2 regions of the Bartonella sp. B30(2025) genome follow, and region 2 is predicted to be linked to the other one. Evidence: predicted binding sites of a transcription regulator. Region 2 holds the regulator's gene; the other holds the start of a gene.
What was found. The regulator HrcA, encoded in region 2, represses chaperone genes, less so after heat shock. The targets are predictions, from matches to a motif close to GTTAGCACTCNCNNNNNGNGAGTGCTAAC.
Positions count from the first base shown of each region.

Region 1: groES (co-chaperone GroES) is a predicted target of HrcA. The motif match lies at 2,705-2,733, and genes of this name have one in related genera.

Region 1 covers NZ_CP200034.1:1,073,089-1,081,538, reverse strand. The annotation lists gene V4P55_RS04545 (alpha-D-glucose phosphate-specific phosphoglucomutase) at 1-1,155, shown strand, start outside; gene fumC (class II fumarate hydratase) at 1,173-2,561, opposite strand; gene groES (co-chaperone GroES) at 2,781-3,077, shown strand; gene groL (chaperonin GroEL) at 3,138-4,790, shown strand; gene V4P55_RS04525 (zinc ribbon domain-containing protein YjdM) at 5,198-5,533, shown strand; gene V4P55_RS04520 (NifU family protein) at 6,003-6,581, opposite strand; gene V4P55_RS04515 (universal stress protein) at 6,644-7,135, opposite strand; gene trpS (tryptophan--tRNA ligase) at 7,174-8,247, opposite strand; gene murJ (murein biosynthesis integral membrane protein MurJ) at 8,324-8,450, opposite strand, start outside.
Region 2 covers NZ_CP200034.1:1,409,141-1,417,590, forward strand. The annotation lists gene V4P55_RS05990 (alpha/beta hydrolase) at 1-589, shown strand, start outside; gene V4P55_RS05995 (alpha/beta hydrolase) at 1,185-1,964, shown strand; gene V4P55_RS06000 (M48 family metallopeptidase) at 2,007-2,744, shown strand; gene dapE (succinyl-diaminopimelate desuccinylase) at 2,962-4,134, shown strand; gene hemW (radical SAM family heme chaperone HemW) at 4,186-5,379, opposite strand; gene V4P55_RS06015 (non-canonical purine NTP pyrophosphatase) at 5,379-6,026, opposite strand; gene hrcA (heat-inducible transcriptional repressor HrcA) at 6,343-7,413, shown strand; gene grpE (nucleotide exchange factor GrpE) at 7,537-8,196, shown strand; gene thpR (RNA 2',3'-cyclic phosphodiesterase) at 8,304-8,450, opposite strand, start outside.

The DNA.
Region 1 (8,450 bases), 340 kb from region 2:
CCTGACATTGATTTAGAAAAGGAAGGAACAACTTTCTTAAGATCTATGCGGGTTGAGATTATTGATCCTGTGGCTGATTATATTGCTTTAATGCAGGAAATTTTTGATTTTGATTGCATTGCCAAGGCGGTTGCAAAGGGATTAACTTTACGATTTGATGCAATGCATGCAGTAACAGGACCCTATGCACGGGAAATTTTTGAAAAATGTCTGAAATTTCCTGTAGGAACAGTGATTAATGGTATACCGTTACCTGATTTTGGAGGAAGGAATCCTGATCCAAACCTGGTTTATGCCAAAGATCTTTATGATTTATTGATGTCTGATCAAAGCCCTGATCTTGGGGCAGCATCTGATGGCGATGGGGATCGTAATCTTATAATAGGTCGTAAACAATTTGTTAGCCCTTCAGATTCCTTGGCTATTATGGCTGCGCATGCGCACCTCATTAAAGGTTATAAGCAAGGTATTACAGGGATTGCACGCTCCATGCCGACAGGACGTGCAGCAGATTTGGTTGCTAAAAAACAAGGATTGAACTGTTTTGAAACACCAACAGGGTGGAAATTTTTTGCACCGCTTTTAGATACTGGACAAGTGACTTTTTGTGGTGAAGAGAGCTTTAGCACGGGGTCTAACCATATTCGTGAAAAAGACGGTTTATGGGCTGTATTATTTTGGTTAAATCTTTTGGCTGTAACAGGGAAAACAGTGGCACAAATTGTCCAACAGCATTGGCGTATTTATGGGCGCTTTTATACTTCACGTTATGATTATGAAGAGGTGGAAACGCATCAGGCATATGCCATTTTGGAACAATTGCACGCGCAGTTGCCAAAGGCCGGGACTAAAATTGCAGGACTAACAGTCACAAACTCAGATGATTTTCTTTATTGTGACCCTGTTGATCAGAAGATCAAAAAACAGCAAGGAATGCGTATTTTGTTTGAGAATGGCGCACGGTTCGTGGTGCGCCTTTCTGGGACAGGAACAACAGGATCTACTTTACGACTTTATTTTGAGCAGTATGAAAGTGATCCACGCAAACAGACACAAGATCCGCAAATTGTTCTTCAACCTTTACAACAAGCAATGCTTAAATGGTTAAACATAAAACATTACCTTGGGCGCGAACGTCCTGATGTTATTACGTGAATCACTTGTCCTCGTTGTTATTGTGGATGGATCATCTTTTTAGGATCAACAAGTCGATCATAATCTTCTCCAGAAACGCCAGCTTTTATAGCTTCAGCACGCAAGGTTGTATCATTTTTATGCGCCGCTTTAGCAATTTCAGCTGCTTTTTCATATCCAATCTCCGGTGCAAGAGCTGTTACCAGCATGAGAGAGCGTTCCATGAGAGAGTGAATATGGATACGATTAGCGCGTAATCCTTGAATGCAATGCACATCAAAAGAGCGCATGCAATCTCCAAGAAGCGTAATAGATTGCAAAACATTATAACCAATCACAGGTTTAAAAACGTTAAGCTCAAAATGTCCTTGGCTTGCAGCAAATGTTACACTGGTATGATTTCCAAAGACCTGACATGCCACCATAGTCATTGCTTCACACTGTGTGGGATTGACTTTTCCTGGCATAATGGAAGATCCTGGTTCGTTTTCTGGAAGGCTTAGTTCACCCAATCCGGAGCGGGGACCAGATCCCAAGAATCGAATATCATTAGCAATTTTAAAGAGGTCAGCAGCTAACGCATTCAGGCTTCCATGGAAATATGTTAAGGCTCCATGATGTGCAAGCGCTTCAAATTTGTTGCTAGCTGTTTGAAAGTGTATTTTTGTTAATTCGCTGATTTTTTCAGCAAATGCAACGTCAAAGCCTTTTGGTGCATTCAGTCCTGTGCCTACAGCTGTTCCTCCTTGAGCAAGCATCTGAACATCAGCAAGAGAATCTTCGATGCGCTTGCGATCGGCTTGCAGTGCAGCGCGGTATCCTGAGAACTCTTGTCCTAAAGTAAGTGGTGTTGCATCTTGTGTATGGGTACGACCGATTTTTATAATATCAGCAAATTCTTCTTCTTTTTTTTCAAAAGTTTTAATAAGAGCATCAAGAATAGGAAGAAGGTGTTGGCGTGTTTGTAGTGTGGTTGCAATATGCAGCGCTGTAGGAAAAGAATCATTCGACGATTGGCTCATATTGACGTGATCATTGGGGTGAACAGGAGATTTGCTGCCTAATTTCCCTCCCAAAAGCATGTTTGCATAGTTGGCGATAACTTCGTTCACATTCATATTGCTCTGTGTACCAGAACCTGTTTGCCAGACAGAAAGTGGGAAATGCTCATCAAGTGCACCGGAAAGCACTTCATCTGCAGCAGTAATGATTGCTTTGCCTATGTTTTGAGGAAGCTTTCCTTTTTCCATATTCACAAAAGCAGCTGCTTTTTTGATGAGGCTTAAGGCATAGATGATAGTAAGAGGTTGTTTTTCTATACCAATATTGAAATTATGCAATGAACGTTCAGTTTGTGCTCCCCAATAACGGTCTTGACGTACTGAGATCGTTCCAAAGCTATCAGTTTCCTGACGTGTTTCAACCATGATAAAATCCTTTTATGTTCATTGGCTATAAACAGTAGATAACGTAAAATAGAAAAAGGAAGCAAGAGTTTGCAGAGGTTAAAGTAAATTATTTGTGGCAAATCCTTGACATCGGAAAATAGTGATTTTATATTTCAGAGCATATTAGCACTTCTCACTGAAGAGTGCTAACAAGGACTTAAGATTAATACAATTATATTAAGTTTGAGGATGTTAAACATGGCTAACATAAAATTCCGCCCACTTCACGATCGTGTCGTTGTTCGTCGGGTTGAATCTGAAAGTAAAACTGCTGGTGGGATCATTATTCCAGATACAGCAAAAGAAAAACCTCAAGAAGGTGAAGTTATTGCTATTGGTAATGGAGCACTCGATAATAATGGAAAACGTGTGCCTTTAGAAGTTAAAACAGGAGATCGTATCTTGTTTGGAAAATGGTCTGGAACTGAAGTAAAGATCGATGGTGAAGACCTCTTAATCATGAAAGAATCTGACATTATGGGAATTTTGGGATAATCCAGTCTCTTAAATTTTTGCATTTTGTACTATTTTAATACAACTCCAAGGAGAAGTTAAATGGCTGCTAAAGAAGTCAAATTTGGCCGTGAAGCGCGTGAGCGTTTGGTACGCGGTGTTGATATCCTTGCTAACGCTGTTAAAGTAACGCTCGGCCCTAAAGGTCGTAATGTTGTGATTGACAAATCATTTGGTGCACCTCGCATTACAAAAGATGGTGTATCCGTCGCAAAAGAAATTGAACTAGAAGATAAGTTTGAAAATATGGGCGCACAAATGTTGCGCGAAGTTGCTTCGAAAACAAATGATATCGCTGGTGATGGAACAACAACAGCAACTGTTCTAGGACAGGCTATTGTGCAAGAAGGTGTGAAAGCTGTTGCTGCTGGTATGAATCCAATGGATCTGAAGCGTGGTATTGATGCTGCGGTTGACGAAGTGGTCGCAAGTCTTTTCAAAAAAGCAAAAAAAATCCAAACTTCAGAAGAAATTGCGCAAGTAGGAACAATCTCTGCTAATGGTGCTGAAGAAATCGGTAAAATGATCGCTAGTGCCATGGAAAAAGTGGGCAATGAAGGTGTTATTACTGTAGAAGAAGCAAAAACGGCTGAAACTGAGTTAGAAGTCGTTGAAGGAATGCAATTCGATCGTGGATACCTTTCTCCTTACTTTGTAACAAATGCTGAGAAAATGGTTGCTGACCTCGACGATCCTTACATTCTCATTCACGAAAAGAAATTATCTAATTTGCAATCTCTTCTTCCAGTACTTGAAGCTGTTGTTCAGTCTGGAAAACCACTTCTTATTATTGCTGAAGATGTGGAAGGTGAAGCTTTGGCAACTCTGGTTGTTAACAAATTGCGTGGTGGTTTGAAAATTGCTGCTGTGAAAGCTCCAGGATTTGGTGATCGCCGTAAAGCAATGCTTGAAGATATTGCAATCTTGACATCGGGTCAGGTTATTTCTGAAGATGTTGGTATTAAATTAGAAAATGTCACTTTGGACATGCTTGGTCGTGCAAAGAAAGTGAATATTTCTAAAGAAAATACAACGATTATTGATGGTGCTGGACGCAAAGCTGAAATTGAAGCTCGTGTAAACCAGATTAAAGCACAAATCGAAGAAACAACTTCTGACTATGACCGTGAAAAATTGCAAGAAAGACTTGCTAAACTTGCTGGTGGTGTTGCTGTTATCCGTGTTGGTGGTGCAACAGAAGTTGAAGTGAAAGAAAAGAAAGATCGTGTTGATGACGCCCTGAATGCAACACGTGCTGCTGTGGAAGAAGGTATTGTTGCTGGTGGTGGAACAGCCTTGCTTCGTGCTGCAAATACATTGACGATTAAAGGAAACAATCCTGATCAAGAAGCTGGTATCAATATTGTCCGTCGTGCTCTACAGGCACCAGCACGTCAAATTGCAACCAATGCAGGTGAAGAAGCTGCGATTATTGTTGGAAAAATACTTGAAAATAATTCAGACACATTTGGTTACAACACTGCAACAGGTCAATTTGGTGATTTGATTTCTTTCGGAATTGTTGACCCAGTGAAAGTTGTGCGTTCTGCCCTTCAGAATGCAGCCTCAATTGCTAGCCTTCTCATTACAACAGAAGCTATGGTTGCTGAAGTTCCCAAAAAAGACACTCCAATGCCTTCAATGCCAGGTGGCGGAATGGGTGGAATGGGCGGAATGGGTGGAATGGATTTCTAAGCCCTTCGGTCTATAATGGTTAAAGAAAACGGGTCAATCGACCCGTTTTTTTTTATAAAATGTTTCTTTTTATCCATTTTATGATGACGTATAAAACGCACTTTTGAAGATGTGCTGTCATGCAAAAAGTAGATTAAAAAAAATACAATGATCATTATGCTATTATTATATTGTAGCTTTTTTATTTTGTGGAAAATGGCACAAGTGAAAACAATTTTTGTTCATGACAATAAAAAATCCGTTCGATAACAGCGAAGGTGAATATCTTTTTTATTCTCTTAATAAAAAATTTTGTGTTTTCAGAATATTATACTTTAAGAGTATCTTGCTTTAACAATAGACAATCAGCACTTCTTGCTTTATGACCGCTTACATAAATGACTGTTCTTGGATAATAAGGTAAATATATGAACCAATATCCTAAATGCCCTCACTGTGGTAGCCTTTATACTTATGAAGAAGATGATAACTTTGTATGTCCTGAGTGTGCACATGAGTGGCCACAAAAAGTTGAAAGCTCTTCTATTGCCGATGTTGTTTATGATGCAAATGGTAATGTTTTGACAAACGGGGATAGCGTTATTGTGATAAAAGATCTTAAAATAAAGGGCGCTGCATCCGTTTTAAAAAGTGGCACTAAAGTAAAAAATATCCGTTTAGTAGATGGTGATCATAATATTGATTGCAAAATTTCTGGGATTGGTCAAATTGGCTTAAAATCAGAATTTGTTAAAAAAGTTTAATTGCTTACAATTTTATATGTGCATCCACCTTTGCAAATTTTGCAAAGTGAATTTGCAAAATTTGAGATTTGTTTTATCAAAAAAATTGTCGTTCAGCTTTTTCAAGGAAGTTATCAAGACGATTGTCGCGATACGATTGTAGTGGAATAGCTTTTTATCTTATGTCGCTGTATCCATAGAGAATTTGTTTCATGCTTGATAAAATTGGCTTTTATGGGCATTTTGTCAGATCTCATCTTTGTTTATTGTGGGATCATTTTAGCATTTAAAATTTTCTGATCAGGTGCTGTATAGATCTTTCATACATGTTTTTAAGTCTTCAATTGAATAGAAGATCTACACAAGATACCTGTTTATTAGTGGGATTGCTTCAATATTTTAAATTTTCTGCATCAGAAGCTCTAAAGGTCTTTCATATCTCTCTTTAAATACTGCAATGAGATAGAGATAACTGACACAAAGTCTTCGTTTACTGCGGCATTGCTTCAACACCTAAAACTTCTGGAATAAAATGCCGTAAAAGGTTTTCGATACCATGTTTCAGTGTTGCGGTTGAAGAGGGACATCCAGCACAAGCTCCTCGCATATTAAGGTAAACAATACCATTTTCAAATCCGCGGAAAGTAATGTCTCCACCATCATTGGCAACAGCTGGGCGAACACGTGTTTCAAGAAGTTCTTTAATAATTAAGACAGTTTCGAAGTCTTTTTCGTCATAAAATTCTTTTTCAAGCGCATGAGCTTGTGCTTTTGTTGTAGCATCAGTCGTGATCACAGGATCACCAGAAAGAAAATGTTCCATAATGGTGCCCAAAATGGCTGGTTTAAGATGCTGCCATTCACCGTCTTTTTTTGTTACGGTAATGAAATCATACCCCAAAAACACACCGCTGACATTGGGAATGTTAAATAGCTTTGCCGCTAAAGGCGAACTTTGGGTGGTTTCTTCTTGTGAACGAAATTCTAACACACCCTCAGGAAGAACCATACGACCTGGCAAAAATTTTAGTGTTTCAGGATTTGGTGTGGTTTCAGTTTGTATAAACATACATCCTCCTTTGTTCTTAAGGATCAGAAAAATAATTAATCCTAAAATTTAAATATTGTATTTTAAGCGATAGATTCAATATCTTCGTCGGCAAGGTTGCTTGGAATGACAGTAACGGGGATTGAGAAAGATGATCCTTTATGAGCGATTAATTGAATAAGTGGTCCTGGTCCATCTGTATGCCCGCTTGCAGCTAAAACAAGGAGAATGATTTTCTTATCTTGGTCGATTAATTTAAGAATTTCATCAACTTTTTTTCCTTCACGCACAATCACTTCCGTTTTAATGGGATGCGTGGTGCGCACATTATCAGCTATTTTTTTTAATTTTTCATGTGCTTTTTGCGTTAATTCCGTTCGCATAACGTCATTTACACCTAAAAAATGTTGAAACTCTGAACTATCAATTACAGAAAGAAACACTAATGTTCTTTTGGTATTTTGGGCATGCTGTGCGGCAAAGGCAACAGCACGTTGACATTCTGGTGTGTCATCGATGAAAACTAAAATTTTTTTCTTACGATTTATCTTTGTTTTCTTTTGTTGAGCGACCATGTGTTCTTTTTATTCTTTATAATTAAAATTCCATTGTTTCATGAATTGTGTAAAAATCCAACAATTTCACGAATTTTTTTCATGTTTTTTTCTGCCAATGTGCTTGCGCGCTCTGCACCATCACGTAGAATAGTATCAATGTAATCACTTTCTTGGTTCAGACGACGTAATTCTTCTGTTATTGGTGCAAGCTTATGAACGGCAAGATCAGATAAAGCTTTTTTGAAAAGAGAAAACTGTTGTCCAGAAAACGCTGAAAGAACCCTTTCTTTGCTCATTTCTGCAAAGGCAGCATAAATACCAAGCAAATTATCGATTTCTGGTCGGTCCTTTAGGGCAGTAACTGTATCGGGAAGAGGGGCGGAATCGGTTTTTGCTTTGCGTATTTTTTTTGCGATAAGATCAGCATCATCGGTTAAATTAATGCGCGAAAAATCTGAAGGGTCCGATTTAGACATTTTTTTGGTACCATCACGCAAAGACATAACGCGCATGACGGTTTCTTCGATAAGCGCTTCTGGCATTGGGAAAAAGCCTTGTTTTTTTTCCTCTCCTATTTTCATAGAGACACCAAAGTTCAGATCTACAATGCGATCATTATAGTCATGGTTAAATTTTTGTGCAATATCGCGCGTGAGCTCAACATGTTGTTTTTGGTCTTCTCCCACGGGGACATGAGTCGCACGATAGACTAAAATATCGGCAGCCATCAGGCTTGGATAAGAAAAAAGTCCAAGGGATGCCTGTTCACGATTTTTTCCTGCTTTATCTTTAAATTGCGTCATGCGTTGAAGCCAGCCAACGCGGGCAATACAATTTAAAATCCACGCTAATTCAGCATGTTGAAACACTTGTGATTGGTTAAAGATAATTTGCTTTTTAGGATCAATGCCGGCAGCTAAGAAGGCTGCTGTAACGGCTCTAGTTGATTCCCTTAATGCCAGAGGGTTCGGGTTAACTGTGAGTGCGTGCATATCGACAACACAGTACAAACAGTCATAGGATTTTTGCAACTCAACCCACTGTTTAATGGCTCCAAGATAATTGCCAAGATGCAGGTTCCCACTCGGTTGTACGCCAGAAAAAACAAGAGGTGTGAAAGTTTCTTCCATAGGATAATTCTTTCTTTATGCTGTCATTCATTTAGTAATGTTGTGATAAAGCATTTTTTTTACGCTAAGATAAATATCATAAGCGTTGTTTAAATTTTTTTAAGGTACAGAGAAAAGAGCTCGGATTAAATAAAAAATAGATAATAAAATAAACTGAAAGTACCACTACCATTATTCCTGCTAAGGTGCCAGCCCGCAAAAAA
Region 2 (8,450 bases):
CGGAGAGTCTGAAGGGGATTTTCTTCAAGGAACAATTTCACGTTGGATTGAAGAAAGTTTAGCGATTATTGAAACCTATTGTGAAGGTCCACAAATTCTAATTGGAAATTCTATGGGAGGGTGGATTGCTCTAAAGCTTGTTACTATGTTAGCGCAGAAAAAGAATATGCTTGCTGGCATGATATTGGTGGCTCCAGCTCCTGATTTTACGCGAACTGTTGTGGATCCATTGTTGGGTCCATTAGAATGGGAAGTTTTAGAAGAAAAAGGATATATCGGAGTGCCTGCAATTGGTGCAATTGGTTCTGTAGAGCCGAAGCCTGTTTCAAAAGTTTTTATTCAAGATGGACGAAAGAATTATGTTATGAAAGGATGCATTGATGTTGGGTGTCCAGTCCATATTTTACATGGAATGGAAGATGAACAGATTCCTTATAAACATACATTAGCTTTGCTTGATCATTTGCCTTCGCATGACGTAACACTGACACTTATTCGTGATGCAGATCATTCTTTGTCGCGTCCACAGGATTTGGCTTGTATTGAAACAGCGTTAAAGTCGTTAATTGACCATATTAACGTAAGGTAAACCGCAGAATAAGAAGAGAAAATCATTAATAATATTATTATTCTGTGTGTAGATCATAAGCGCAAACATCGTTAATGTTATGTATCTATGCAGGCAATTTAAGAAGTTTATGCTATTGTTTGCAATTATTTTTTTCAAGAATTATTGAACAACATACATCTACCTTGAATTGAGGTGCTTTTTACTTGCGTGCAAATTTTTCACTAAGTTTTTTCAAGAAATTGCAACGATTCTTTATGAATGAACATACTATAAGTTATTAAAGAAGCGCATAAAGTGACTGAAAGCGTTTTAGCTGATTTGGGGTAAACGCCCGAAGTTATTGTTACTTGCTAACTGAAATGTTTAATAAAATTTATTTGATGTTTTGAAAAAGCAGATCATGTTTATTATAACATCGAGAGTGGTATATTGAGCATATAAAATGCAAGCATAAAGTTCGATTAATTTGCTACAAAGAATTAAAATTGTTGAAGATTTTGCTTAATGGATAAGTATCTTTCTTTTCTTTGATTATTTTGTCATGATGCAGAAGAAATTGTAAAATATACTGCTGCACATGAGGTAGGTTACTTGATTGAATGGAGAAACAAGAATGAGCCAAGAGATTCCTTGTCAATTTTTTTCATTTGAGGATACAGCTCTTGCAGTACGTCATCGCAAAGGTAATAGTTCTCCTAGCTTGGTTTGGCTTTCTGGTTATCAATCAGATATGCTGGGCAGCAAGGCAACAATGATTGATCGTTTTGCTCAAAAGAATGATTTATCTTGTTTGCGTTTTGATTATTCTGGTCATGGGGAATCTGGAGGTAATTTTTTTCAGGGAACGATTTCTCGTTGGGTTAAAGAAAGTTTAGCGGTTTTTGAAACCTATTGTGAAGGACCACAAATTTTAATTGGCTCTTCCATGGGAGGATGGATTGCTTTGAGGCTAGCTATAATGCTAGCGCAAAAAAATAAGATGCTTGCTGGTATGGTATTGATTGCACCAGCTCCTGATTTTACGCAAACATTGATAGAGCCAGTACTGGGGCCAGCAGAATGGAAAATTTTGGAAGAAAAAGGATATATTGAACGGCCTGCTGTGGATGATGAAGAGCCTATGCCCTTTACAAAGATGCTTATTGAAGATGGCCGGGACAATTGTATTATGGAAGGATGTATTGATGTTGGATGTCCAATTCATATTTTGCAAGGAATGCAAGATGAAGTTATCCCTTATCAACATACATTAACTTTGCTTAATCATTTGCCCTTGAATGATGTAGCATTGACACTTGTGCGTGATGCTGATCATAGATTTTCACGTCCGCAAGATTTAGATTGTCTTGAAACGGTTTTGCGGTCATTAATTGACCGAATAAATGCAGGATGAAAAGAGTGAAATTTTCATTAATGATAAAAACATAATAATTATATGATGATTCATAAACAACGCTTTATTCTTTCTGATCGTGTTGTGCCTTTACTAGTGCGTGAAGACAAGCGTGCGCGCCGTTTTATATTGCGCATTGAGGCTGGTGGTAGAGGAATTTGTGTAACAATACCCCCGTTGATGAGCTCCTGTTCCGTTCAGAGGTTTATTGAAAAACACCGGTCTTGGATTGAGACGCGCCTTACCTCTATACAAGCCTCTTGTGAAAGTCCGTATCTTAAAGATGGTACGATGATTCCTTTCTTAGGTGTTGCGCATATCATAAAACACAAAGCAGGACGCGGAGTGACAGAAATTATTGCAGATGATATGGGAGAAGAGCCAAAAATTATTGTTTATGGGCAATCAGAACACTTACCAAGACGTATTGCTGATGTTTTAAAAAAACAGGCTGCATGTATTATAACACCGATGGTGATAAATTACGCGCGTAAAGTAGAGCGTAAAATTAAATCAATTTCTTATAAAGATATGAAGAGTCGTTGGGGATCTTGTTCAACAGATGGATGTCTTTCTTTTTCTTGGCGTCTTGTTATGGCCCCAAAGGATATTGTGGAATATGTTGTTGCGCATGAGGTTGCCCATCTTATTGAAATGAATCATGGACCAAAATTTTGGACTCTTTGTGAAAAGCTTTATCCTAAAAGTAAAACGAGTCGTATTTGGTTAAAGAGAAATGGTCATATGCTGCACGCAATTCATTTTCGTTCACATCCTTAAAAATGTAAAAAAATTTTGAATAAAAGCAATATCTTATAAAATTATTTATTTTACAATTTGAGTGCTTCACTTTATAATAAAAAACCTATTAAAATTTCAAAATGGGTGGTCTTTTTTTTTGAGATTATCGGGTATCTTAAATGTTTTTGCTTTATCTTCTTTGTAATTCAGCTTAATAATTTTTTATAATTTTTAAGTTTCAATTGAAAGAATGCTCATGTCTACCCTTACAGATCCTGTTCAGCTATTACAGGAGCTTATTCGTTGTCCTTCTGTTACACCTCATGAAGCGGGTGCTTTATCAACTTTGGAACAGTTTTTAAAAAAAATAGGGTTTAGTGTTGAGCGCCCTATTTTTACGGATAACAATACGGAAGCTGTTGAAAATCTTTATGCAAAAATGGGGAAAGATGGTCCCCATCTTATGTTTGCTGGGCATACGGATGTTGTACCACCAGGTCGATTGGAAAATTGGACATATCCTCCTTTTGAAGGTGTAATCAATCAGGGAAAACTATACGGGCGAGGTGCTGTTGATATGAAAGGTGCGATCGCATGTTTTGTTGCGGCACTGGTTCGTGTTCTTGAAAAACAGTCCATTAAAGGAATGGTAAGCTTTTTGATCACGGGTGATGAGGAAGGCCCTGCAATTAACGGTACAGTAAAACTTTTAAAATGGGCAGAGCAAAAAGGTGAAAAATGGACTGCAGCTCTTGTCGGAGAGCCAACAAGCGTAAAAACTGTTGGTGATGTTATCAAAATTGGACGTCGTGGTTCAATATCCGGTATTATTACGGTTAAAGGGATTCAAGGACATGTTGCTTTTCCCGAGCGCGCAGCCAATCCATTACCTTTGGCAGGTAAGCTTATCCAAGCATTGATACAAAATCCCTTGGATCAAGGAACAAAGAATTTTCAACCCAGCAATTTGGAATTAACAACTATTGATACAGACAATCCCGCAGTGAATATTATTCCAGAGCAGACAGTAATTCGTTTTAACATACGCTACAATGATCTGTGGACAAAAGAAACGCTTATTGCGGAAATCGAAAAGCGTCTCGCTTTTGTACAACCTAAAAATAATAGCGATCAATTGCCTTGTTATCAGCTTGAATGGGTCCAAGGTTTAGGCGGTGTTTTTCTGACTAAAAGTGAAAAACTCATTAAAACTTTGTCAAATGCGATTGAAAGCGTGACAGGAAATAGACCAGAATGCTCAACTTCGGGGGGGACTTCAGATGCGCGGTTTATTAAAGATTATTGTCCAGTTGTTGAATTTGGTTTACCAGGGCAGACTATGCACATGGTGGATGAGTATGTGACACTTGACGCAATGGAGAGTCTTACTTCTGTTTATGAGCGCTTCATTATTGATTTTTTTGCATAAATGAACAAGCAAATGACTCTTTTGTGGTGGAAGGTTGGATTCATAGGGACTTCAGTTTGCCAATTGGCTAATAATATGGTCAAGAACAACGCGTCCTGTGGTTGTGGCTTTTAAGCGTTGATTTCCTATCATTTCTACCAGACCTTGTTGTTGTAAATCGATAAGTTTTTTTATTGGTAAACCATTAGAACTTAAGTTTTCATAACGCGTCAGATCTAAACCTTCTGAAAGACGCAAACCCATAATAAGCATTTCATTTGCTTGTTGCTCTTTTGTTAAATGTTCTGTTTCAATACAGCCGTGCCCTATTGTTTCTACCAATTCAAGCCAATTTTCAGGATGTTTTTCATTGATTGTGACACAACGCTCATAGGTTTGAGATGAAGATGTTTTTGAAGAGATAGGGGAATGATTCGTTTGACACTTAATAAAGCGTCCATGTGCCCCTGGACCAAAACCTGCATATTCATGATAGCGCCAATAAAGAAGATTATGAGCTGATTCAGCTCCAGGAATTGCATGATTTGAAATTTCATAAGCTGGAAGCCCATGCATAGTGGTTATTTCTTGGGTGAGATGATACAAATCTGCTGCAAGCTCTGATGCAGGAAGGATAAGCTTTCCTGCGGCATGAAGTCGTTTAAAGGCAGTTCCTTCTTCTATAGTTAATTGATAAAGAGAAAGATGGTCTGCGGCTAAATCAATAGCTTGAAAAAGTTCGCATTTCCATTGTTCCAGTGTTTGCTCAGGGCGAGCATAAATTAAATCAAAAGATAGGCGTGGAAAAATTTTTCGTGCTAAAGAAATAGCGGAAAGAGCTTGCTTTACATCATGGAGGCGACCAAGCTTTCGCAGTGCTTTGTCATTGAGTGCTTGTATGCCTAAGGATAAGCGATTAACACCTGCTGCGCGGTATCCGCGAAAGCGTTCTGCTTCTACACTTGATGGGTTGGCTTCTAGTGTGATTTCAACTTTATCATCGATTGTCCATTTTTTTGCAATAGCTTGCAGCAAGGCATAAACCGTCTGAGGCGTCATAAGGGAGGGTGTTCCTCCACCGATAAAAATGCTCGTAATATGGCGTGGTCCTATTTTATGATATTGTGTTTCCATTTCGCGTTCAAAGGCCGTTACAAAACGAGGTTGGTCAACCCCATTTACACGAACATGTGAATTAAAGTCACAATAAGGGCATTTGGCTGCACAAAACGGCCAATGAATGTAAATTCCGAAAGATTTATTTATCATAGTGCTAAAAGATTTTCTGCAAAAAGCTTAAAAGCACGCGCGCGATGCGAGAGGGGTAGGGTTTTATCATTGAGTTTCCATCCGTGCTTTTGTTTCGTTGACATTTCACCAAAAGTATTTTCATATCCATCAGGTACAAAAACCGGATCAAAACCAAATCCTTTATTTCCGCGTGGAGGCCAGATTAATGTGCCCTCAACGTTGCCACGGAAATAATCTGCATAACCATCAGGCCATGCAATACAGATGACAGATATAAATCGGCATGTTCGCTGGCTTTTTTCATGTGCTTTGGCTTCTTGAAGCTTATCTTCTATTGTTTGCATAGCTTTTAAAAAATCACGTGTCCCGTCTGGTTGAAGTGCCCAATTAGCTGTATACACACCAGGTGCACCGCCTAATGCATCTACTTCCATGCCAGAATCATCAGATAAGGTGGGAAGTCCTGTACTTTTTGCAGCTGCAAAAGCTTTGATATAGGCATTTTCTTCAAATGTTGTTCCTGTTTCTTCTGGTTCAGGTAAACCAAGTTGTTTTGCTGATTGTGTTGTTATACCAAAAGGAGCGATCAGTGTGGTAATTTCACGCAATTTGTCATCGTTATGTGTGGCAATAACGAGTTTTTTTGTTGTTATATTTCTCATATAAATTTCTCCGAAAATGAAAAGGAAGGTCGCTTTTGTTGCGCTTAAAACTGAAATAAATATATGATACGGATCTTAACAGATTTTATGAGACATGATTTTTTTTACATATTGTCTGATATTGAGCCAAAATAAGATCTTTGTAATTTGATAAAAATCATAATTGGAAAGATACATAGAAGCACTTTTCTTTCTAATGGTGGCATTTTTTGTTATAAATATGCTATATGCTTTTGCACCATTTTAGACTATTTGAACAGATTTTAGCAAAAATTATATAAGAAGAAAGTATTTTAAAAGCAGTGAAACAATTATCATGAAGCGTAAACCTATTGATGATGAATTAAAATACCTTGATCAGCGTTCGCGTGATATTTTTCGTCATATCGTTGAAGCTTATCTCAATGATGGTGAGCCTGTAGGGTCACGAAATCTTTCTCGGCTTTTGCAACAAACACTATCGCCAGCAACAATTCGTAATGTGATGAGTGATCTTGAGCATCTTGGATTGATTTATGCACCTCATGTATCTGCAGGACGAATGCCGACACAATCGGGTTTAAGGTTTTTTGTTGATACATTTATGGAAGCAGGTGATTTGCCAACCGAAGAGCGCGAAAGTATTGAAAATCAAGTCAAGGAGGCTGATCATACAAAATCTGTCGAACATTTTCTTATCCAAGCCAGCCAAGTTCTTTCAGATCTTTCACGTGGGGCAGGACTGGTTTTATCGACAAAACATGAAGGAATATTAAAGCATATTGAGTTTGTGCGTCTTGATGGAGAGCACGCCCTTGCAGTTTTAGTAATGCAACGAGGTCAAGTTGAAAATCGCATTGTTCAATTGCCAGAAGGTGTTACCCATGCACAATTAACAGAAGCAACCAACTTTCTTAATGCGCACATTCAAGGACGCACATTGCGTGAAGCTAAAGAAGAAATTGCTCGTTTATGTTCAGAAACACGAGCTGCCCTCGATGATTTATCTCATTATCTTGTTGAAACTGGGTTAGCTCTTTGGGGAGGAGAAGATTCTGATCATAAAATACATCTTATTGTTCGTGGACGGAGTAATTTGCTTGAAGATATAAAGGCAAAAGAAGATTTAGAGCGGTTGCGGCATCTGTTTGATGATCTTGAAACGCGGGAAAGCATGGCGCAATTGCTCGATTTGACGGATGAAGGTTCAGGAGTTCGTATCTTTATTGGTTCAGAGAATAAATTGTTTTCGCTTTCTGGTTCTTCGCTGGTTGTGGCACCTTACTGTGATGCACAACAAAGAATTATTGGTGCTTTAGGGGTTATTGGACCAACGCGGCTTAATTATGCAAGAATTGTTCCTCTGGTCGATTATACCGCTCAGCTTGTATCGCAGTTGTTGCGTTAAAACGTCAGAAGGATATTTTTATTATAAATGCTCATTGTGTTAAGATTTGTAAATATCCCTTGATTTTTTTCTCTAAAATTTCAATATCGAGGGTAACAAATCTTATGAAGGAAGAGAATTTTTATGTCTGATGAAAAAAATAAATTTACTGATACTTCGTTTGAAAATCACGATTTAAAAAATTCAGCTGATCGCAATAAACTGAAACAATCTGCAGATGAATTTTTGAAAATGCATAAAGAAGAAGTACGTAACGATACAGAAAAAGAAAATGAGGTTACTGATCCTCTAACTGCTTTACAAGACGAAAATAAAGAATTGAAAGATCAGCTTTTACGTCTTGCTGCAGAGATGGAAAATCTGCGACGCCGTACTGTGCGAGATGTAGCTGATGCAAAAGCTTATTCAATTGCTAGTTTTGCACGAGATATGTTATCGGTTTCTGATAATCTTAATCGTGCTTTAGAGGCAATTCCAGAAGGTGCGAGGGAAAATGATGCTGGTTTAAAAACCTTAGCTGAAGGGGTTGAAATGACCGAGCGTGCAATGATGGCTGCATTAGAGCGTCATGGGGTAAAAAAAATCCATCCAGAGGGACAAAAGTTTGATCCTCACTTTCATCAAGCTATGTTTGAAATTCCCAACACCAATGTGCCAGATAATACCGTTCAACAAGTTGTTCAGGCAGGTTATATTATTGGTGAGCGCGTTTTACGTCCCGCTATCGTTGGAGTAGCGAAAGGGGGAGCAAAAGAAACTTCTACTGAGTCTAATCCGACATAAATGTAACATCAATACAACCTGGATGTCAGATTATAGCATAGCACGCAGCTCTGCATTTTCAAAACAGTTCATCAGAGTAAATTTTTAAGGTCGTTTTAAACACCCTTTCATGCTTGAAGTGCCCAGCTTCCCCTCACAATATAAGGAACATTATCGTCGGGGGAAGGAGATGAAAATAAAACAAAATGATCAATATTAAAAGAAGAAAGTGCAAAGTCACTCCGCAAAGACATATATGAAGCGATATCTTCAGG